DNA from 4 places in the Streptomyces sp. NPDC048353 genome. Region 4 is predicted to be linked to each of the others. Evidence: riboswitches for the same ligand, from Rfam matches in the RefSeq annotation. Region 4 holds a riboswitch; each other region holds the start of a gene.

Region 1 (5,546 bases), on a different contig from region 4:
GAGGAGACCGAGGACCGCACGTCGTACTACCGCGACCTGTTCTTCGCCCTGCAGGACGAGGAGACCGGTGCGTACCTGTACGCGATCGCCTTCTGCATCGACGTGACGCTCGGGCTGGACAAGGCACGGGTCGGCACGCTGGGGATCGAGGACATCGTCCCGTTCGCGATCCGCCTCAACGCGATCGTGGTACGCCAGGAACTGGGCCTGGCCGCCTGACCCTCCGAGGAATCGGCGGACACCCGCCCCGGCCCGCCGTCCCGGGCCGGAAGCAGCCGACCGTCCCGGCCGGAGGCCAGAGATCCGCGGCCTCACCAGGCGCGTCGGCCGGCCGCGTGCCCTGGACGGGTGAGTGTGCGGGACCGGGGACAGAGTCGGACGCGGATCGGGTACGGATCGCTGCGTTGCTCCCCCCGCCTCGGAGGATGCTGTCCCATGCCTGTCCGCAAGGCCGCCGTACGAGCGTTGACGACCACCCTGTGCGCGGCGCTGCTCCTCGCCGCCTGTACCGGGGCCCCGCCCCCGCCACCCGCCGGGGGAGCGGCTGGACCGCCGGGCGACCGCGACTCCGTACCCCATCGCCCTCCGGCCCCGAGGCCCGAACCCGCCTGGGTCGACCGCCTTCCCGGAGTCGGTCCGTCCACGCGTGCGGCCTTCCCCGCCGGCACCACCCAGGCCCTGGTCGTGCTCGGCGCGACGACGACCACCAACGAGGCCGAGGCCGTCCTCTACGAACGCGACCCGAGCAGGCGGTGGAACCGCGTCGCAGGACCGTGGCCCGCCCACAACGCGCTGCGCGGCTGGACCGACGAGCACGTGGCCGGCGATCTGCGGTCACCCATCGGGGTGTTCCGCATCGGGGACGCCGGCGGTCGGCTCCCGGACCCCGGTTCACTGCTGCCGTACGACCAGGACGAGGAGTTCGCCCTCCAGGGCACGGGCTTCGCCGGAGAGCCGCTGGAAGGCTCCTTCGACTATGTGATCGCCATCGACTACAACCGGATCCCCGGGACGAGTCCGCTGAACAAGAAGCGGCCCCTCGGGGCGGCGAAGGGCGGCGGGGTGTGGATCCACGTCGACCACGGCGGGCCCACCCAGGCGTGCGTCTCGCTCGCCCGCGAGGTGATGCCCGAGCTCCTGCGCGCCCTGGACCCGATGAAGGAGCCGGTCATCGTGATGGGCCCGGCGGCGGACATCGCGCGCTGAGCGGACGGCGGGGCTCCCGGCCCCCGAGCGGCCGGGAGCCCTGCCGTGTCCGCCCCCGAAGGGAGGATCAGTAGGGGCCGTTGACGTTGTCGATCGAGCCGTAGCGGTCGGCCGCGTAGTTGCAGGCGGCGGTGATGTTCGCGACCGGGTCGAAGAGGTCCATCGACGTACCGGGGACGTGGTAGGCCAGGAAGGTCGGCTCGATCACCTGGAGCAGGCCCTTCGAGGGGGTGCCCTTCACGGCGTTGGAGTCCCAGAGGTTGATGGCCTGGGGGTTGCCCGAGGACTCCCGCATGATGTTGCGCTGGATGCCCTCGTAACTGCCGGGGATTCCGTACGAGGCCATGATGTCGAGCGACTCGCGGATCCAGCCGTCGAGGTCGTTGCTGTAGCGCGGGGCGGCGGGCGCGGCGGCGGGAGCGGCCGGCTGGGCAGCCTTCACGGGGGCGGCGCCGCGCTCCTGCGAGCGGCTGGCGCGCTCGGTGCTCGTGCTCGTCGCGCTCTTCGGCTTGGCCTTGGCCTTCGCCTTGGGCTGCGTCGCCTTGGCCTTCGCGGGGGCCTTGGGCGCGGCGGCCGCCTGCTTGCGGATCGTCAGTTCGAGACCCGGGTGAATAAGTGACGGATTGTCACCGACAACGCTTCGGTTGGTGGTGTAGAGAACCTTCCAGCCGCCCCGGATGCCCTGTTCCTGTGCGATCAAGGAAAGGGAATCACCGGACGCGACCGTATAGGTGCGGGCGGTCGAAGCGGCAGCGGCGGGAATCGATTCTTTGATCTTTTCCGCGGCGCTGGAAACGGTCCTCTCCGCGGCAATGGCGGTGGGGGTTGCGGAAGCCGGGGCGGGCGCGGCGTGGGCGGCGGCCGTCGCGACCAGGGGCAGGGCCAGGGCCGCGCCGCCGGTGCCGGCCAGGGTGAGACCGCGGGTGAGGGTTCGGTGCTTGGGGCGCCGGTGCTTACCGTGTGCAGGCATGATGGGTTCCTCTCCGGCGCCTGCGGGGTGAGCTGTCGGGTTCGGGCTGGAGATGCCCGGCCGCACGCGTGCGACTTCACCCCGATCCGATCCGGAATCCCGAACCGGAGAGAAAAGTGGGTCCCCCGCTCCTGCCGACGGGTGAATAGGTGGTCTTTCGGGCGGTGGCAGGATTCGGCGATCCGTCCGAATGCAGGTGACCGTAGGCGAGAAATGTCGGCGAAAACAAGTCTCCGATGACGCGGTTAATTGCGGAATGCGCGCGCCTTGTGTGACGTGGCCCTCGATCGGGCGTCGGGCGGTGCCGAACTTCCTTGCGCGGTACGGGGTCGACGGGTGGGTGGGCACGGTTCCACGCATCGTCGTGATTCACGTCACTGAGTCAGTAATGTCGTTCTTTATCGCTTGTTCTCCGGAGTGTGCAAACAATAAGGTAATGCGGCCAATAAACCTGAATATCCCTTTTGGGGCGATAGTTCAGGGGGGTGGTGGACCTGGAAAGGGCTGTCTTGCGGCGCAAGGTAGTCACCACTACCATGCACCGCATGACAAAGGAGCTGCCGGGCGCCGGTGACCAGCGGCGCAGTCAGCTTCTGCGCGGGGTGCTCGACCTGTGCCTGCTCTCCCTGATCGGAGAACGGCCGCGCTACGGCTACGAGTTCGTCGAAGCGCTCACGGAGAGCGGCCTGGAGCTGGTGAGCGAGGGCAGCATCTATCCGCTGCTCGCCCGGATGGAGCGGGCCGGGCTCGTCGAGTCCTATCGCGCGCCGTCCTCCAGCGGCGGCGCGCCCCGCAAGTACTACCGGCTCACCGGCGCCGGCCGGGCCGAACTGGACAGTGGGCGGACCGTCTGGCGGGAGTTCTCCGCGCAGGCAGGCCGCATCCTGACCGCGACCACCGACCGGGCCCCGACCGAGGCCCGGGCCGAAGCCGCGGCCGGGACCGGCGAGCCGCCCGACACCGACGCACCCACGGGGGAGAAGACCACATGACAACCGAACGCGTACTCGCGATATGCCGCAGCAACTGGGAGTACCGGGGCATCGACGACGCGACCCTCCGCGACATGCTCGCCGAGCTGGCCGCGCACCTCCAGGACGCCGAGGCCGCCGGGCGCACGCCGCGTGACGTCGTCGGCGAGGACGTCACGGCGTTCGCCGCCTCCTGGGCCCGGGCGCGCAGGCCGCTCCACCGCCGCGCGGCGCGCCTCGCCGCCATGATCACCTTCATGGCGGGCCTCCTGCTGCTGCTCGCCCACCTGCGCCACTGGACGGCGGGCGTGGACGTCACCCCGGGCCGGACGGCCTTCTGGGGCGCCATCGCCGTGACGACCGTCGCGCTGGAGCTGCGCCGAGGCTCCCTGGGGCTGGGCAAGGGCTGGCTCGTCGCGCTCGTCGTCGGCCTGCCGGCGCTGGTGATCACCGACAGCCTCGCCGGCGTCGACCCGCTGTTCCGGATGCCCCTGTGGGCGAGCGTGCTGCTGGTCCTGCCGGGATGCGCGTACGCCGTCGCGGAGGCCCGGAACAAGAAGCGCGCGCCGCTCGCCCCGGCCCACACCTGACCCGCCCGAGCCCGGCGCCGTACCCGGATGCCCGAGCCCCGCGCCGAGCCCAAGCTAGCCCGTCACGCTCGGCGCGCCGGTCTCGATGTGGCCGGTGTAGCGGCGGGACCAGGTGCCGTCGATGTCCGCCAGGATGGTGAAGTCGTACCAACCCCCGTGATAGGCCACCGCGTTGAAGTGGTCCTCACGCGAGGAGTTCGCCGCGACCGTGTACGTCCACGGGCCGTCCGAGCGGTAGGCGTTCGACCGGATCGTGAACGTCACCGGGCCCGCCGAACTGTTGGTCAGCCTGAAGTAGACGGCGGTCTTCCCGGTGCCGGGCTCCGTCGCGAAGCGGGACGCGACCTCGACCGCCCGGCCCGCCTTGGACGCGTCGCCGATGAAGCGGCGCAGGAAGCGGTTCGGGCCCATCATCGAGATGTCGTACTTCCCCGACCCCGAGCCCGTCCCGATGTTGAAGTAGTCCGACGACGTCGAGCCCGGGTCCACGGTGTACTGCCAGGCCGCCGTGTCCCGGTGCTGGTGCGGGTGGATCGTGAAGTGCGCGGCCCGCCGGGCCTGCTCGCCCTGGTTCGTCATCGAGAACCAGGCCAGGATCTTGCCCCCCGTCCCGAACTCGAACCGGTCCAGGTTGCCGTTCACCTGGTACGGCAGGGCGCGCGCCGGACGCGTGCCCGGCTCCTGCGCGGGCAGCGCGTTGTCCTGCGGAACCGGGTTCGGCAGCGGACCGCACGTGGACTGCCCGATCACCTTGGCGGTCGAGGGCAGCCCCGACGGCACCCCGTACACCGGCCGGGCGAAGTCGAAGACCCCCGTGAGGTCACCGGTCACCTTGCGGCGCCAGGCGCTGATGTTCGGACAGGCGGCCGGCTTGCCGATGGCCGCCGTCCACGTCTCCATGAAGCGCAGGACGGAGGTGTGGTCGAAGACCTCCGAGCTGACCCAGCCGCCCCGCGTCCACGGGGACATGACGACCATCGGGACCCGGAAGCCGAGGCCGATCGGCACGCCGTCGAGGTACTCGCCCGGCGTCCCCGGCGGGGCGACCGGCGGCGGCACGTGGTCGAAGAAGCCGTCGTTCTCGTCGTAGTTGAGGAAGAGGACCGTCCCGTCGAAGACCTCCGGGTCGGCGGCCAGGGCGCGGTACACCAGGTCCACGAAGTGCGCGCCGTCGCCGGGCGGGGCGTACGGGTGCTCCGAGAACGCCTCGCTCGCGACGACCCAGGACACCTGGGGGAGCGTGCCGGCGACGACATCCGCACGGATGGCGGCGGCGATGTCGTCCGGCGTCGAACCGGTGACCTTGGGCACGGACCCCATGCCCCGGTCGTACAGCGGGTCGCCGGGCCGGGCGTCGGTGAACCTCTTGAAGTAGGCCAGGCCGTTGTCGCCGTAGTTGTCCTGCGCGTTCTGGTAGACCTTCCACGTCACCCCGGCGCGCTGCAGGGCCTCGGCGTACGTCTCCCAGGTGAGCCCCGACTCCTCCCCGCCGTCCTTGCTGGAGGCGTCGATCCGCCCGCTCCACAGGAAGGTGCGGTTGGGGCCGGTGGCGCTCAGCGCCGAGCAGAAGTACGCGTCGCAGACGGTGTAGTGGTCGGCGAGGGCGTAGTGGAAGGGGATGTCGCTCCGGTCGAGGTACCCCAGCGTGCGGGTGTTGCCGACCCCCAGCACCCAGTTGTCCATCCGGCCCTTGTTCCAGGCCGCGTGCTGCGAGGTCCAGCTGTGGGGCAGGTCGCCGTTGCACTGGGCCAGCGTCTCGCCGTCGACGCCCCCGGCGGGCGGCGTGGCGCTGAGCTTCCACGGATACTG
Region 2 (5,546 bases), on a different contig from region 4:
CCGGTCCGTCGGGCCGCGGCCGCTCGCCACCAGGCAGACCCGCTTCGCGCCGCCGGCCACACCGGCGGCGGCGGCCTGGGAGGCCTCGTCGGGCTTCAGCCAGGTGTACTTCAGGATCCCGGCGGTCGAGCCGAGCCGCTGGGAACAGTACGAACAGTCCTCCGGGCAGAGGCCGGACTTCAGATTGACCAGATAGTTGAGCTTCACCCGGCGCCCGAACCACTGACGGCGCACCTTGCCGGCCGCGGCCACCACATCGAGCAGTTCGTCGTCGGAGGTCGCCAGCACGGCGAGCGCTTCTTCACGGGTCGGCAGCTCGCGCCGCAGCCCCTTGTCCACCAGCGTGTTCAGCAGGTCCATAAGGGCTGATCCTGGCCTACGGCACGCCCCCCGGCCAAGGAGGAACCGAACAACAGCGCCGGATTGAGGTGTGTGGATGGCCACACTCTGACCTCGGCCACGGGCGGTTAGGGTCTGTGCGCTGCCTACAAAAGGATCTGGCCCATGCACCGGGACGCGCACACGCCGGACGAGGACCCGCGCCGGACTCCGTTCGACTGGACGGACACGGAGGCGCGCCGCCGCGCGGAGGCCGGTCTCGTGCGGACGCTGCGGCCGCGCGCCGCCGAGGCGGAGCCGCTCGACCTGGCGGGCAACGACTACCTCGGCCTGACCCGGCGCCCCGAGATCACCGAGGCCGCCGCCGAGGCCGCACGGCGCTGGGGCGCGGGCGCGACCGGCTCGCGCCTGGTCACCGGGACCACCCGGCTGCACACCACGCTCGAACGCGCACTCGCCGACTTCTGCGGTTTCGAGGCGGCCCTCGTCTTCTCCTCCGGCTACGCCGCCAACCTGGCCGCGCTGACCGCGCTCACCGCCCGGGACTCGCTGATCGTCTCCGACGCCGCGAACCACGCCTCGATCGTGGACGGCTGCCGCCTCTCCCGTGCCGAGACGGCCGTGGTCCCGCACGCCGACCCCGACTCCGTGCGCAAGACCCTCCAGGCCCATGACGGCCGCCGGGCCCTCGTGGTGACCGACTCGGTCTTCTCGGTGGACGGTGACCGGGCGCCGCTGCCCGAACTCGCCGCCGCCTGCCGCGCCCACGGCGCCGCGCTCGTCGTCGACGACGCCCACGGTCTGGGCGTGCTCGGTGCGGGAGGCCGCGGCGCGCTCCACGCCGCCGGACTGGCGGGTGACCCGGACGTGGTCGCCACCCTGACCCTGTCCAAGTCCCTCGGCAGCCAGGGCGGTGCCGTCCTCGGGCCCGCCCGGGTCATCGAGCACCTGGTCAACGCGGCCCGGACGTTCATCTTCGACACGGGCCTCGCCCCGGCCGCCGTGGGCGCCGCCCTCGCGAGCCTGCGCCTGATCCAGGGCGATCCCGCTCTCGCGGAGCGGGCGAGGACGGTCGCCACGACCTTGCACCGTCTGCTCACCGACGCCGGCCTGACCGCCGCACGCCCGGACGCGGCCGTGGTCTCGGTGCGGGCCCCGTCACCGGAGGCGGCGCTGCGATGGGCGGCGGACTGCCGCGAGGAGGGCCTGGCGGTGGGCTGTTTCCGGCCGCCGTCGGTGCCGGACGGCATCTCCCGGCTGCGGCTCACGGCGCGCGCGGATCTGGGTGACGACCGGATCGCCCAGGCGGTGGACACCATCGTCAGGACGGCCCCGCGCGCGGTGTAGGCCGTGCCCGGGCCGTCCCCGGCGGCCCCGCGACACGCCCGAGTTCACCGCTTCGGGGGACTGATATCTGCATATCTTGGGCGATCGGCCCCTATGGCGGCACGATCGGTGGCACGCTGACGCGACGTGCAGTCCGGGGCGTGCCCCCGGTGGGAAGGACAGCGTCGCCATGGCAGACCATCAGGAAGCATCCGTCACGCTGCCGAGCGATCCCGCCTCGGTGTCCGCCGCCCGCAGATACGTGGACGACGTCCTCCGGGAGTGGGGGCTCGAGGACGACAGCGACACCGGCGACACGGTCCGGCTGATCGTCTCGGAGCTGGCCACCAACGCCGTCCAGCACACCTTCGGGCAGTCGCCCACCTTCACCGTCGACGTCCGGCTGGAGCGCGAGGAGCGGTTGTACGTCGGGGTCACCGACAGCCACCCGCGCTGGCCGCGAAGACTCCCGGCCGCGGTCCAGCAGGACAACGGCCGGGGGATGGTGATCATCCGTTTCCTCGCGGCGGAGGCGGGTGGCCGGCTCTCGGTCACTCCGACCGACGAGGGCGGCAAGACGGTCTGGATCGACCTGCCCTGGGCGCTCCGGCGCCCGGTCTCGGCGCCGCTCGCGGGGACCTGACCGGGCGTCGGGCCGCGGCCCCCGGCTCCGCGGCCGGCGGGGCGCCCTCAGCCGGTCTCCGGCAGCGCGGTCGGACGACCCGTCAGCGGACCCTGCCGTAGTAGATCTTCGAGGACCAGATCTTGTCGAGCTTGACCCAGGAGCCGGTCTTGGGGGAGTGCCAGATCCTGTTCTGACCGGCGTAGATGCCCACGTGGTAGACCCTTCCCCCGGAGTGGAAGAAGACCAGGTCTCCGTGCTTCCTGCTGGAGGCGGAGATGTGCTTGGTCTTGTTGTACTGCTGCTGCGCCGTACGGGGCAGTGACTTGCCCGCCTTCTTGTACGAGTAGACCGTGAGCCCCGAGCAGTCGAACCGGCTGGGTCCGGACGCGCCGTACTTGTAGGGCGCTCCCTTCTTGGAGGCGGCGACGCTCAGGGCCTTGTTGGCGTGTGAGGTCGCGGCCTGGGCCTCTGGTGCGGCACCTGGTGCCAGCAGCGTGCCGCCGACGGCGGCGAGGGTGAGAGCCGAGACGGCTCCGGCCCGGGACAGCAGGGACGGGACATGAATCTGCGCGGTCATGCGCAACCCTTCGTCAGCCGCCTGTGAAGGATGACCTGTCGGGTTCGGGCAGGCGAAGATGCCCGGCCGCGGCTGCGGCTTCACCCCGAGGAACGGCCCACGTGCCCGGTCGTCCCGTGTTGCTCGGGTCCTCCACTCCTGCCGATCCACCTCTGTCGACCAGACGTCCGGGACAGCGGCAGGACTCGGCGTCCGCCCGGACCGCCCCGCCGTGGTGGCGGGGGCTTGTCGTCGTCACGGATCTTGACCCACATCCGGGGTGAAATCCGAGTTGAAACGGCGATATGTGAGGCTCCTCACGACTGACCCGTTCGGGTGGACAAGAAGGTTTCGTGATCTTCAGAGGTTTGCCCAAGGGGCCCCGCACCAGGGGTGGAACGCCTGATTCAGCCAGATGTGTACACCTGCCGTGCAACCCGCCCCGGTCATATGTGGATTCGTCGACTACGCCGAACGGGGGAGGGATTCTGCGCACCTCGTGGGCCGAGTGGACCTCGACACGACACGCGGGAATGTCAACTCGCCGGAGTCCTCGGAAGAGTGACCCGTTCCGCCCGCCGCTCGCCGTCCGAACGGTGACCCGTTCCGCCCGCCCCTCGCCGTCCAGCACGCGCAGCGCACAGGCCGGCGGGTCGGCGTGCACCTCGCTCTCGCCCGCAGGGGGAGCCGATCTGCAGCGAGATGCCCCTCGCGCCGGCCCCTTGGAACCGAGCCGCGTGCCCGCCCCTGCGCGCACGCGAAAGCCGCGTGCCCCCGTCCGCTACAGCGGGGGCACGCGGCCGTTTTCGTGGGGGCGTCAGCCCACCGGGGCCGGCTGCGGCGCCGGAGTGGTCTCCGGCTCGGTGGCCGGCCGGGTGCGGCGGCCGCCCAGGGCGACCGCGGCGAGGCCCAGCGCTGCCCAGACGCCGAGCACCAGGAGCGGTGAGCCCGCGCCCGCGCCGTCGAAGAAGGCGACCGACCGCAGCGCCGATCCGCCGGCGCCCGGCGGCAGCAGCTGACCGAGCGCCCCGGCGGGCGCCGGCAGCAGTTCGGGCGCGCTGGCCGCACCGGAGAACGGGTTGCCGAGCAGCACCATCAGCAGCGCCCCGAGGCCCAGGCCCGGCTTGCCGAAGAGGGACGCGAGTCCGGCGAGCGTCGCGCCGATGGCGAGCACCGTCAGTCCGAGGACCCCCGCCTCGGCCCACCAGCTCCCGGTGAGCGCGCCCAGCCAGCTGTGGGCGAGCGTGGCCCCGACGATCCCGGCGAGTGCCGCCGCGCCGGCAAGGGCCAGGACCGCCCGCCCGCGGCGCAGGCCCAGGACCGTGGTGACGACGCCCGAGGCCGCTCCGGCCAGGATGAGGGGGAACAGGCTCGAGCCGAACGCGCTGCCGCGCGGGTCGTCGGCCGGGGTGGGGACGACGTCGGTCACCTGGACGGGCGCGCCGGCGGGGAGCTGCGCGGTGACCGCCTCGCGCAGGAGCCCCGCGACGACCGGGCTCGCGGCGGACGCGGTCAGCAGCCGGGGCCCTTGCGGGGTCACGACCACCGCGCCGTATACGACCCGGTCCTCGATCGCCCTACGGGCGGCCTCCTCGGAGTCGTAACGGTGGACCTCGAAGGCGCCGTCGTGCTCGGCGAGGCGCTGTTCCAGCGGGGCGGTGGCGGTGGCGGGGCCGGCGACGCCGAGCGGCAGGTCGCGCGGGGCGAGGCGCGCGGCCGGCCAGGCGAAGGCCCACAGGGCCAGGGCCGCGACGACCGGGATCAGCACCATCACCGCGACGGTCTTGCGGGTGCCGGTGGCAGACATGGCGACTTCCGTTCAAAGAGAAGGATCGTTCGTTTTAGGCTCTGAGCCCACTGTCCCTCCGGCGTGGCCGCTTGTCAAGAATGAATGTTCGTTTTAAATTCGGACCATGGCCCGCGTCTCTCAGGAACACCTCGACGCCCGCCGCCGTCAGATCCTCGACGGCGCCGCGCGCTGCTTCGCCCGCAACGGCTTCCACGCCACCTCCATGCAGGACGTCCTCAGTGAGGTGGGCCTCTCGGCCGGTGCCGTCTACCGCTACTTCCGCGGCAAGGAGGAGCTGATCGCCGCCATCGCGTCGGAGGCGTTCGACGGCATCCGCGGCGCGTTCGAGGAGGCGTCGCTGACCGTGCCGCCGCCCACCCCCGACGTCCTCCTCGGCCGGGTCCTGCGGATCTTCCTGGAGGAGCGCGTCGCGGGAGCGGACCGCCAGGCCTTCGCGCGGCTGATCATCCAAGTCTGGTCCGAGACGCTGCGCGACGAACGGCTCTACGCGACCCTTTCCGAGGGCTACCACGGCATGCGCCAGGCCTGGGCGCTGCTGGTCGAGGCCTACCGCGCCAACGGCCTCATGGCGGCGGACGTCCCCGCCGACCACGTGGCCCGCACCCTCATCGCCACCGCCCAGGGCTTCATCGCCCAGCAGGCACTCTTCGGCGACGTGGAGGTCGGGGTCCTGGAGGACGGGCTGCGCGGACTGATGTCCATGGAGACGCAAAGCCCGAGTTAACGCGTCGGAAAAACTTCCGCCCTAACGTGCAATGTCTGACCCGGCAGCGCATCACCGCAGCTCAACAGAGTGTTGAAGATCGGTAAGGTCCGCTGCTGTCCGGGAGGGAACCGCCCGGTGGACGACTGTGAGGTGGAAGCGTGCAACTGACCCCGCACGAACAGGA
Region 3 (5,546 bases), on a different contig from region 4:
GGACCGGGTCGGCGAACTGCTGGCGCGCCTGCGCGGCGCCGACGGCGCCCCGGCCTGGTGGCCCGACCAGTACGGCAACCCCGACAACCCGGAGTCGTACGCCGGACTCGCCGCCGAACTCTCCGCCCAGCTCGACCGGATCGACGTCCTCGTCTGCGCCGTCGGCACCGGCGGGCACTCGGCCGGCATCTCCCGCGCGCTGCGCGCCACCAGCAGCCCGGCCCTCGAACTGGTCGGCGTGGACTCCGTCCGCTCCACCGTCTTCGGACTCCCGGCGGGCGAACGGCTGATGCGCGGTCTCGGCTCGTCCATCCATCCGGGCAACGTCGACCACGGCGCTTTCGACGAGGTCCACTGGGTGGGCCCCGAGGACGCGGTCCGCGCGGCCCGGCGGCTGGCGGCCCGGCAGTTCGCCACGGGCGGCTGGAGCGTGGGCGCCGTCGCCCTCGTCGCGGGCTGGCTGGCCCGCACCCGGCCGCGCGGCACGCGGATCGCGGCCGTCTTCCCCGACGGGCCGCAGCGGTACTTCGACTCGGTGTTCAGCGACGAGTTCTGCGCGGCGCACGGGCTGCTGGAGGCGCCGGTACGGGAGGAACCGGCGGCGTACGAGAGCGGCGTGCCGGTCACCGGCTGGACCCGGCGCGTGCTGGAGCGGGTCCGATGAGCGCCCCGACCGCGGTCCCCGCCGAGGGCGGGATCTGGAAGCGGAGCCGTACGTTCGACCCGGCCGTGCGGCTGCTCCTGGTCAACCAGCTGACCATCAACCTCGGCTTCTACATGCTGATGCCGTACCTCGCCGCGCATCTCGCCGACGGGCTCGGCATGGCGGCCTGGTCGGTCGGGCTCGTCCTCGGTGCCCGCAACCTCTCTCAGCAGGGCATGTTCCTGATCGGCGGCGCCCTCGCCGACCGGCTCGGCTTCAAGCCGCTGATCGTCGCCGGCTGCGCGCTGCGGACGGCCGGCTTCGGGGCGCTCGCCTTCGCCCAGTCGCTGCCGGTGCTGATCGCCGCCTCGGTGGCGACCGGACTGGCGGGGGCGCTGTTCAACCCCGCCGTCCGCGCGTACCTGGCGGCGGAGGCGGGGAAGCGGCGCGTGGAGGCGTTCGCCCTCTTCAACATCCACTACCAGGCGGGGATCCTGCTCGGGCCGCTGGTGGGGGTGGCGTTGACCGGGGTCTCCTTCCGGCTGACGTGCGTGGTGGCGGCGGCGCTCTTCGCCGTCCTGACGGTGGTGCAGCTCCGGCACCTGCCGGTACGGGCCGGGGCCCGGGGGGACGCGGCTCCGGACGCCGGGGGCGGGCGGGGCCAGTTCCGTACCGTGCTCGCGAACCGGACCTTCTGGCTCTTCTCGCTCGCGATGACCGGCTCGTACGTCCTGTCCTTCCAGGTCTATCTCGCGCTGCCGCTCGCGGCGGACGGCACGGCGCCGACCACCGCCCTGTTCGTCGTCTCGGCGCTCGTCGCCCTGGCGGGCCAGCTCCGGATCACGGCCTGGTGCGGGCGCCGGCTGACCCGGGAGCGCTGCCTGGTGCTCGGCCTCGCGCTGATGGGCGCCGCCTTCCTGCTCCCGGCCGGGGTGCCGGGGGTGGTGGGGCTGCTGCTGTGCGCGGCGGTCCTGGCGCTCGGGAACGCGGTCCTCTACCCGTACGAGATGGACACGGTCGTCGCCCTCTCGGGCGGCCGGTGGGTCGCCACGCACTACGGCCTGTACAACACCGTCTGCGGGATCGGCATCACCCTCGGGAACCTGGGGACGGGGGCGCTGCTCGACGTGGCCGGCGGCTCCGCCACCCCGTGGCTGGTCCTGGCCGCGGTCGGTCTCGGCTGCGCGGTGGCGATCGGGGCCCTGGCCCGGCGCGGCCGGCTGGCGGCGACGGGCTGAGCCGTACGCCCCGACGGGGGGCCGGCGCTCTCCGGACGCTGTCCGGAGGCCGCCGGGGCGGCCGGGGCCACCGGGGCCGCCGGGGCCACCGGGGCCACCGGGGATACCGGGGCTACCGGGGCGGCCGCGTGCCGTACTCCACTCGGCGGCGCGGGGTCGCCGCCCGGGGCGGCGACCGGCACGCTGGGAAGGGCACGGTACCGTCCGGCGCCGTGCACGGATCCGGCAGGAGAGCACAGGTGGGGCAGCGAGCGGCGGGGAACGGGGCTTCCGGGCATCCGCGCCCGGGCCCGCACGAACGCCCGCGTCAGGCCTCGAACACCCCCTCGCACGGCCGCTCACGTCCGCACCCGGGCCCGCACGGCCTTCCCCACCTGCGCCCGGACCCCCGCCCGCGTCCGCCCTCACGGGCCGAGCGCGCCCGCCGGTTCGTCCGGGCCCTGCCCCCGCTGATCATCGCCGGAGGGGTCGTCTTCGACCTGGCGACCCCGCCCGCCTACACCGCCGCCCCGCTGTTCTCCGCGGCCCCGCTCATCGCGGCGCCGCTCTTCTCGATGCTGACGACCCTGCTCACCGGCATCGCCGCCGTCCTCGCCTCCGTCGGACTGCACCTCTACAACAGGACCGTCACCGACGTCCCCGCCCTCACCGAGACCCTCACCGTCATCACGGTCGCCGCGCTCGCCCTGCTGATCAACCGGGTCGTCCGCCGCAGCGGCGAACGCCTGGCGTCGGCGCGGGTGATCGCCGAAGCGGCGCAGAAGGCCGTGCTCCCGACGCCCGCAGAGCGGATCGGCGGGCTGCAGGTCGCCGCCCGCTACGAGGCGGCGCAGGCCGACGCGTTCATCGGCGGTGACCTGTTCGCCGTCCAGGACACCCCCTACGGCGTACGGGTCGTGGTCGGCGACGTACGGGGCAAGGGGATGGACGCGGTCGAGGCCGTCGCCGTCGTCATCGGCGCCTTCCGGGAGGCCGCCGAGCAGGAGTCGACGCTGGAGGGCGTGGCCCAGCGCCTGGAGCGGGCCCTGGCCCGCGAGGGCACCCGGCGGACCGGCCTGGACGCCGCCGAGGGGTTCACCACCGCCGTCCTCGCGGAGATCCCGCGCGGCGCCGGTCTCGTACGGGTGGTGAACCGCGGGCACCCGGAGCCGCTGATGCTCTACACCGACGGCGGCCTGACCATGCTGGCGCCGAGCCAGTCCGCGCTGCCGCTCGGCATGGGCGATCTGGCCGCCTGGCCGGACCGGGCCGACGAGACGCCGTACCCGCCGGGCGCCACGCTGCTCCTCTACACCGACGGCCTCTCCGAGGCGCGCGACGCCCACGGCACCTTCTACGATCCCGCCGAGCGGCTGGCCGGCCGGATCTTCCCCGGACCGGAGGAGCTCCTGGACGCGCTCGTCGACGACGTGCGGCGGTACACGGGCGGCGGGACGACGGACGACATGGCGCTGCTGGCGGTGAGCCGCCCGGCACGCGGGCAGCCGGAGCGGCGCCGGACCATGCCGGTGGTGCCGTGACGGCCTGCGGTGCCATGACGACCGACTGTGGTGACCATCCGTGATCGAAAGGTCCCGCTCCGATAACAATTGACGAAACATCAGATTCGGTTTCGTCGGCGCCTTTTCACTGAAACAGGGTCATGTGGGGGGCAAGTCGGGCCATTACCCCGCAATCCCATGAACGATCAGTAGGAACAGCTTGGAATACAGACCCCCTGTCTATTAACGTTCGATAACGCAGCGCGGTCGTCCCAGCCGTCGTTAGAGACGGCACCGTGCGCACGCGCCGAATCCTGAAAAGGAACCGGGGAACCACTACTTGGGGTGAATCGGGCGCTTTCGCACCTGTGCGGCAGTGCTCGTAGGAGACCTTCCTGCTCCGAACCCGTCAGCTAACCCGGTAGGCGAGAAGGAAGGAAAGGAGCACGCCTCCGTGGCGTCCAACACCCCTGCCCCCGAAGCCCCCTTCGACGCGTTCGGTGCCTCGGGTGCCGCCGGGACGGACAACGACACCGGCGCGTGGGAGGAGTGGAATCCCACCGAGGACTCCCTCCGCCAGCAGGCCCGCTCCGGTGGCCGCCACCGCGTGGTCAAGCAGCGCTCCGGCTTCGCCCGCTCCTCCACCGTCCTCGGCGTCGGTGTCATCGCCGCCGTCGGCGCCGGCGGCCTGGCCACCGCCCAGGAGAAGCCGGCCGTCTCCATCTCCCTTCCCGACCTCGACCTCCCCGACGCCTCCGAACTGCCCGGCGTCGGCGAACTGATCGCGGACGGCACCGGCGGAACCGAGGGCGTCGACGGCGCCGGTACGGACAACCTCCAGCCGCTCACCGCCACCCTCGCCCTGCCCACCGAGACGACCGGGACGGCCGGCTCCGCGAACGGATCCGCCTCCGCCGCTTCCGCCTCCGCGTCCACCGCCGACGCCGGCGAGGCGCTGCGCGCCCGCATCCTCCAGCAGGCCGAGCAGCAGCAGGCCTCCGCCGACGCCGCCGAGAAGGCCGCGGCGGAGAAGGCGGCCGCCGAGAAGGCCGCCGCCGAAGCGGCAGCCAAGGCGAGCGCCGCGGAGAAGGCCGCCGCAGAGGCGAAGAAGAAGGCCGAGGCGGAGGCGGCGGCCAAGGCCGAGGCGGAGCGCCTGGCCAAGCTCGCCGCGAGCTACGCCCTGCCCACCTCCTCGTACGTCATCACCTCCACGTTCGGCGAGTCCGGCTCGATGTGGTCCTCCGGCTACCACACGGGCCTCGACCTCGCCGCCCCCACCGGCACCCCGGTCAAGGCCGTCCACGGCGGCACCATCAAGTCGGCAGGCTGGTCCGGCTCGTACGGCTACCGCATCGTCCTGGAGCTCGCGGACGGTACCGAGGTCTGGTACTGCCACCTGTCCTCCATGACCGCCTCCGCGGGCCAGTCGGTGGGCACCGGCGAGACGATCGGCCGCGTCGGCGCCACCGGCAACGTCACCGGCCCGCACCTCCACCTGGAGGTCAAGACCCCGGGCGGCTCCGGCGTGGACCCGGCCGCCTGGCTGCGCGACAAGGGCCTGAACCTCTGACCATCGCCCGCGGGCCTGAAGTCCGCGGGCCTGAACGACCGCGGCCAGGGCCTGAAGTCCGCGGCGAGGGCATGAGCTCCGCGACGGGGGCCTGACCGTCCGACCGCTCGGCTGCGCGCGAGGGGGCTGAGCGTCCCGCCGTCGAACGCGTCAGCTCCGATAGGGGTTGTAGCCGCTGTAGTCGAGGTACTGCGGCGGCGCCCATACCTGCCCGGTCGCCCGCGCCGCGTACGTGAGCGCGGGCGAGGCGACCGCCTTGCGGTGCCAGAGGTGGTGCAGCAGCTCCTGCTCGCGGGCGGCGAAGTCCGGTTCCGCCGCGCCCCGCTCGGCCCGGTGGCGCAGGAAGGCGAGGGTCGTCGCGAACGCCTCGTACTCCCCGACCGCCCGCGCCGCCGTCTTGCCGTACGTCCGTGCGGCGAAGGCGCGGGCCACCGAGCGGGCCCTCATGGAGGAGAGCGCGAGGGGTTCGGCGGGCGAGAGCCAGCCGGCCGCCGCGTACGCCGGGAGCTGCCCGGATATGGTCCGCAGCTCCCGCTGCCGGCTCCATATCGCCAGCCAGGTCAGCAGCGCGAACGCCGGCACCATGAAGGCGCCGTACACCACGAGGAACCACC
Region 4 (5,546 bases):
GCGCTGCTCATCGCCGACGAGGTGCAGACCGGGCTCGGCAGGACCGGCGATTTCTACGCGTACCAGCACGAGGACGGGGTCGAGCCCGACCTGGTCTGCGTCGCCAAGGCGCTCTCCGGCGGGTACGTCCCCGTCGGGGCGACCCTGGGCAAGGACTGGATCTTCAAGAAGGTGTACTCCTCGATGGACCGGGTGCTCGTCCACTCGGCCAGTTTCGGGTCGAACGCGCAGGCCATGGCGGCAGGGCTGGCCGTGCTCTCGGTGATGGAGTCCGAGGGGACGGTGGCGCACGCGCGGCGGATGGGCGAGCTGCTGTCCTCGCGGCTGCGGGAGCTCGTCCCGCGCTACGAACTCCTGCACGAGATCCGCGGCCGGGGCCTGATGATCGGGATCCAGTTCGGGCGTCCCTCCTCGCTCGGGCTGCGCGGCCGGTGGACCATGCTGCAGGCCGCCCGCAAGGGACTCTTCGCCCAGATGGTGGTCGTCCCGCTGCTCCAGCGGCACCGCATCCTGACCCAGGTGTCGGGGGATCACATGGAAGTGATCAAACTGATTCCGCCGCTGGTGATCGACGAGACGGACGTGGAGCGGTTCATGACCGCCTTCACGGCGGTGATGGACGAGGCGCACGGGGGCGGCGGACTGATGTGGGACTTCGGCAAGACGCTGGTCAAGCAGGCCGTCGCACAGCGCTAGCGGCGGCCCGGCACGGCCCCGCACGGTCGGGCGCTGCTGGCCGGGGCGGATTTGCCCCTGAGGCAAGAAACTTGCCTCAGGGGAAAGACCCTGGCGCAATGGGGGCATGGAGCACCTCCCCGGGGAGCCGTCCCCGGACCCCCTCGCGCCGGACGGCCCGGACGAAGCCGGCGCGCTGCCCGACATGGCCCCCCAGCTGCGGGGGCTGCGCCGACGGCGCGGGCTCACCTTGGAAGTCGCGGCCCGGCGGGCCGGGCTCTCCCCGGCGCACCTCTCGCGCCTGGAGACCGGCCGGCGCCAGCCCTCGCTGCCGATGCTGCTCGCGCTGGCCCGTATCTACGGTACGACGGTCTCCGCGCTCCTCGGCGAGGTGCCCCCCGAGCGCGACCCGGTCATCCGCGCCGGCCGGTCCGAGCCGGTCGAGGCCGACGGCTGGATCTACCACCAGGCGGGCGGAGCCGGCCGCGCCCTGCAGGCGCTCCGCGTCCACGTGCCGTACGCCACCCGCTCCGACATCGTGCGCGTCCACCCCGGCGAGGAGTGGCTGCACGTGATCGACGGGCGGGTGCGGCTCTCCCTCGGCGGCGCCGTGCACGTCCTCGACCCGGGCGACAGCGCCCATTTCGACTCGCTCACGCCCCACCGCATCGGCGCCGCCACGCGCGGGGGCGCCGACCTGCTCTTCGTCCACACGCTGATGCAGAGCCCCGCGGCCGAGACCTGTCTCGGCGACACGACCGCCCGCCCGCGATGAGCCCCCGGAAGGGATCCGACATGTCCGACAAATCAACTGCGGTCACCGGCGAGGAGCGTGGGGGCGGCAAGTTCCCCAAGGGCCTGGTCCTGCGGCTCTTCGCCTATCTGGTGGCCGGGCACCTCTTCGCCGGCTTCCTCTACCTGCTGTTCCTGCTCGGCGGCCAGAACCAGTAGCGGACCAGGAGCGGGGCCGGGCCTCCGGGCCCGGCCCCGCTCGCTCGTCGCGCCGGTCCCGGCCGCTCAGACCTCGGTGGGCCCGGTCACCAGGCTCCGGCGCAGGCGCTCCCGTGTCTCCGGGGAGAGCCCGAGGCCCTGCGAGAGATACGCCTCGACCGTGCCCCAGGTCTGCTCCATCGTCTCGAAGGCCGCCCGGAGGTACTCCACCCGCGCGTCGAAGAGGGGGCTCAGCAGCTCCATCACCTCGGGCGCCATGGCGTCCGCCGAGGTGGAGCTGCGGCGGATCTTGTAGCGGCGGTGCGGGTCGTTCGACTTGACGTAGTCCGCCTCGATCGCCTCCCGCTCGACGCCCACCGCGAGCAGCGAGATCGCGATGGAGAGCCCCGCCCGGTCCTTCCCGGCGGCGCAGTGCATCAGCGCGGGAACGCTGTCGTCGGCCATCGCGTGCAGGACGCGGCTGTGCTCCGCCGTCCGCTCGACCACCATCTTCCGGTAGGAATCGGACATTCGGTCGGCCGCCTTGCCGTCGCCGAGCGCCTCGCGCAGCTGATCCAGTTCGCCGCCGCTGACCAGCTTCCAGAACTCCTTGCCGTCCGCCGGGTCGTTGAGCGGGATGTTCACGTTCCGCACGCCGGGCAGCTCGACGTCCGCGCCCTCCACCTTCCGGTCGGCCGCGTTGCGGAAGTCGAAGACGGTGTGCAGCCCCAGGCCGGCGAGGAAGGCCGCGTCGTCCTCGGTGGCATGGGCGAGGTGGCCGCTGCGGTAGAGGCGTCCGAACCGGACCGACCCGCCGTCCTCGGTCGGCAGGCCGCCCACGTCCCGGAAATTGCGGACCCCGGTCAGCTCGGGTTCGGTCGACGAGACCTGGGGCAGCTGCTGCGTCACGAGTGCTCCTGAAGGTTGGCGGACTTCGACGATACGAGATCGGTTCCAGGGGCAATCATTCCGGGTGGCGAGCCGGGCGCACACCCCTCGGACGGGAATGGGTGTTCTGTCCGAATTAGGGCCTTGGTGATAACGCGCCCTGATTGCAGGGGAGATGGGTTTCGACGCGTGAGCAGCGTCTCACAGGTGACGGACCGTGCCTGATCGTCTTCCGCAAACGCCCTGCGAGAAAAGGATGTCGAGAGTCCCGCATCCACGGAGGGTGACCGGAATTCCGGACGTAAATCGCTCCTCCGAATGGGCGGGGAAAAGAGCGGCTTGTTCACGCCGACCCCGCTCGTCTACGGTCACCGTCAATCCGGTCGGACCGCCGAATCCTGCCACCGTCCGGAATCCGCACCCACCCACGTACGGCAGGAGCGGGGGACCCAGGTAGTACGCCGATCCGGTCGATCCGGAACGGCTTGGGGTGAAGTCGCGAGCGATCGCGACCGGGCAACTCCAGCCCGAACCCGACAGCTCACCTCGTAGGCGACGGAGAGGAATTCGCCATGCCCGCGAAGGGTAAGCACCGCCGTCCCAAGGTCAACCCGATCACGCGCGGATTCGTCGCCGCCGGAACGGGCGGCGCCGTCGTCGCCCTGCCGCTCCTCGGCGCGACCGGAGCCCACGCCGCCGAGAAGTCCGCCCCGACCGTGACCCCCGAGCAGGCCGTCGCCGCCGTGGCCGCCGCTCCCGCGAAGGCGCCGGCCGCCCCCGCCGCCGCCAAGGCGAAGCCCACGACGTACTCCGTCGTGGCGGGCGACTACCTGTCCAAGATCGCCTCCGAGCACCACCTGGCCGGCGGCTGGAAGAAGCTCTACCAGGACAACCGCCAGGTCGTCGGCGAGAACCCCTCGCTGATCTTCCCCGGCATGAAGCTCAGCATCGGCGCGAAGTCGACGGCCGAGGCGCCCGCCCCGAAGGCCAAGGCCCCCAAGGCCGCGCCGAAGGCCGCCCCCAAGGCCGAGAAGTCCTCCGCCGACGCGTCCGAGACCCGCAGCTCCCGCAGCGCCGAGCGCACCGAGCCGGCGCCCGCCCAGGAGCAGCCCGCCCAGGCCGCGTCCTCCGGCTGGGTCGCCCCCGTCAGCGGCGGCATCTCCACCCAGTACCGCGCCTCGGGCTCCATGTGGTCCTCCGGCTACCACACCGGCGTCGACTTCATGGCCTCCTCCGGCACCTCCGTCAAGGCCGTCGGCGCGGGCACCGTCCACTCCGCCGGCTGGAGCGGTTCGTACGGCAACGAGGTCGTCATCCAGCACGCGGACGGCACCTACTCGCAGTACGCCCACCTCTCCTCCCTCTCCGTCTCCACCGGCCAGTCCGTCAGCGGCGGCGACGAGATCGGCCTGTCGGGCTCCACCGGCAACTCCAGCGGCCCGCACCTCCACTTCGAGATGCGCACCGGGCCGAGCTACGGCTCGGACATCGACCCGCTCGAGTACCTCCGCCAGAAGGGCGTCGGTATCTGACGCACCCCACCCGGAATCGCCTTCTCTCCGGGTGCGCACCGGGCCCGGCACCTTCGTGCCGGGCCCTTCGCGTATTCCGCCTTGGCGCAATCTTGACCGGTGGCATATCTCACCCTCCGTCAACCCCTCCTTACGGTCGCGTAGGTCACACCCGTAAAGGAAAGATGTGCTCCCGTGGCAGACGATTCGAGATCAAGAGACATGGACGTATTCGGGTCGTACGCGGCGATCGGAGACAGCTTCACCGAGGGCGTGGGAGACCCCGGCCCCGGCGGGAGCTTCCTCGGCTGGGCGGACCGTTTCGCGGTCCTCCTCGCCGACCGGCTGCCGGAGAACGACGCGTTCCGTTACGCCAATCTGGCCGTGCGCGGACGCCTCCTCGACCAGATCGTGGCGGAGCAGGTCCCGCGGGCGAAGCAGCTCGCCCCCGACCTGGTGACCTTCTGCGCGGGCGGCAACGACATCATCCGGCCCGGCAGCGACCCGGACGCCGTCGCCGAACGCTTCGAGCGCGCCGTCGCCGACCTCACCTCCGCCGTCGGCACGGTCATGGTGACCACCGGTTTCGACACCCGCGACGTACCCGTGCTGCGCCATCTGCGCGGCAAGATCGCCACCTACACCGCCCACGTCCGGTCCATCGCCGACCGCTACGGCTGCCCGGTCCTGGACCTGTGGTCGCTCAAGTCCGTCCAGGACAGGCGGGCTTGGGACGGTGACCGGCTGCACCTCTCGCCCGAGGGACACACCCGCGTCGCGCTCCGCGCCGCCCAGGTCCTCGGCATCGAGGTACCGGCCGACCCGGACCAGCCGTGGCCGCCCCTGCCCCCGCGCGGCGCGCTCGACCTGCGCCGCGACGACATCCTGTGGGCCAGGGAGTACCTCGTGCCGTGGATCGGCCGCCGGCTGCGGGGCGAGAGCTCGGGCGACCACGTGGCGGCCAAGCGGCCCGACCTCATGCCCCTCTAGGACCGCCCGGCGGCGCCGCCGGGATCCGCTCCAGGACCCCGCCCGCGAACACGTCGTACAGCGGCAGCGACTCCAGATGGACGTAGCCGATGTGGCAGTCGCAGACGGAGAGCGGGCAGGCGCGCGGGCGCAGGGCGGCGCGGTAGGAACCGTCGTAGAGACCGCCCAGCTCGGCCTTGACGAAGTGGCAGCGCCGGACCGTCCCGTCGCCGTCCACGGAGATCACCGACTCGCCGGTCCGGCAGGGGAGACCGGCCGAGCGGTGCGGACGGCGGCTGTACGGGAAGAGGGGGTCGAGCGCCGTCCAGGCGTCGGCCTCCTCGTCGGTGTAGGCGTACCCCTCGGCGGCGTTGATCCAGAGGTAGACCTCGGACGGCAGCTCCGCCCGCAGCCGCACGGCGTGCTCCCGGTGCTCCGGCAGTCCGACGACCCCCACGCTGAACCGCGTCCCCCGGGCCGCCAGCTCACCGCACTTGGCGAGGAACCGGTCGTAGGGCGTCTGGCCGGGGTGGTACGTGCACCAGAGCGCGAGGGTCCGGGGGTCGGCCTCCG

The links. A riboswitch is a leader RNA that binds a small molecule or an ion and turns the genes downstream of it on or off. The one in region 4 is predicted to bind cyclic di-AMP.
Positions count from the first base shown of each region.
Region 1: linked by a shared signal. The riboswitch ahead of ACZ6RC_RS17790 (LysM peptidoglycan-binding domain-containing protein) and the one ahead of ACZ6RC_RS12450 (M23 family metallopeptidase) in region 4 are both predicted to bind cyclic di-AMP.
Region 2: linked by a shared signal. The riboswitch ahead of ACZ6RC_RS15715 (C40 family peptidase) and the one ahead of ACZ6RC_RS12450 (M23 family metallopeptidase) in region 4 are both predicted to bind cyclic di-AMP.
Region 3: linked by a shared signal. The riboswitch ahead of ACZ6RC_RS18655 (M23 family metallopeptidase) and the one ahead of ACZ6RC_RS12450 (M23 family metallopeptidase) in region 4 are both predicted to bind cyclic di-AMP.

Region 1 is NZ_JBVJGU010000004.1:580,815-586,360, forward strand. It holds gene ACZ6RC_RS17780 (Type-2Aa cytolytic delta-endotoxin) at 1-219, shown strand, start outside; gene ACZ6RC_RS17785 (hypothetical protein) at 436-1,206, shown strand; gene ACZ6RC_RS17790 (LysM peptidoglycan-binding domain-containing protein) at 1,274-2,176, opposite strand; cyclic di-AMP (ydaO/yuaA leader) riboswitch at 2,179-2,338, opposite strand; gene ACZ6RC_RS17795 (PadR family transcriptional regulator) at 2,722-3,168, shown strand; gene ACZ6RC_RS17800 (hypothetical protein) at 3,165-3,737, shown strand; gene ACZ6RC_RS17805 (phosphocholine-specific phospholipase C) at 3,792-5,546, opposite strand, start outside.
Region 2 is NZ_JBVJGU010000004.1:97,002-102,547, forward strand. It holds gene bioB (biotin synthase BioB) at 1-360, opposite strand, end outside; gene ACZ6RC_RS15705 (8-amino-7-oxononanoate synthase) at 505-1,686, shown strand; gene ACZ6RC_RS15710 (ATP-binding protein) at 1,856-2,308, shown strand; gene ACZ6RC_RS15715 (C40 family peptidase) at 2,391-2,867, opposite strand; cyclic di-AMP (ydaO/yuaA leader) riboswitch at 2,871-3,043, opposite strand; gene ACZ6RC_RS15720 (ABC transporter permease) at 3,664-4,653, opposite strand; gene ACZ6RC_RS15725 (TetR/AcrR family transcriptional regulator) at 4,760-5,380, shown strand; gene ACZ6RC_RS15730 (urease subunit gamma) at 5,521-5,546, shown strand, end outside.
Region 3 is NZ_JBVJGU010000005.1:16,621-22,166, reverse strand. It holds gene ACZ6RC_RS18670 (PLP-dependent cysteine synthase family protein) at 1-664, shown strand, start outside; gene ACZ6RC_RS18665 (MFS transporter) at 661-1,881, shown strand; gene ACZ6RC_RS18660 (PP2C family protein-serine/threonine phosphatase) at 2,256-3,401, shown strand; cyclic di-AMP (ydaO/yuaA leader) riboswitch at 3,658-3,805, shown strand; gene ACZ6RC_RS18655 (M23 family metallopeptidase) at 3,817-4,932, shown strand; gene ACZ6RC_RS18650 (PrsW family intramembrane metalloprotease) at 5,083-5,546, opposite strand, start outside.
Region 4 is NZ_JBVJGU010000003.1:480,536-486,081, reverse strand. It holds gene ACZ6RC_RS12470 (aspartate aminotransferase family protein) at 1-696, shown strand, start outside; gene ACZ6RC_RS12465 (helix-turn-helix domain-containing protein) at 803-1,450, shown strand; gene ACZ6RC_RS12460 (DUF6126 family protein) at 1,471-1,626, shown strand; gene ACZ6RC_RS12455 (tyrosine-protein phosphatase) at 1,693-2,514, opposite strand; cyclic di-AMP (ydaO/yuaA leader) riboswitch at 2,906-3,063, shown strand; gene ACZ6RC_RS12450 (M23 family metallopeptidase) at 3,066-4,025, shown strand; gene ACZ6RC_RS12445 (SGNH/GDSL hydrolase family protein) at 4,227-4,994, shown strand; gene ACZ6RC_RS12440 (STM4011 family radical SAM protein) at 4,981-5,546, opposite strand, start outside.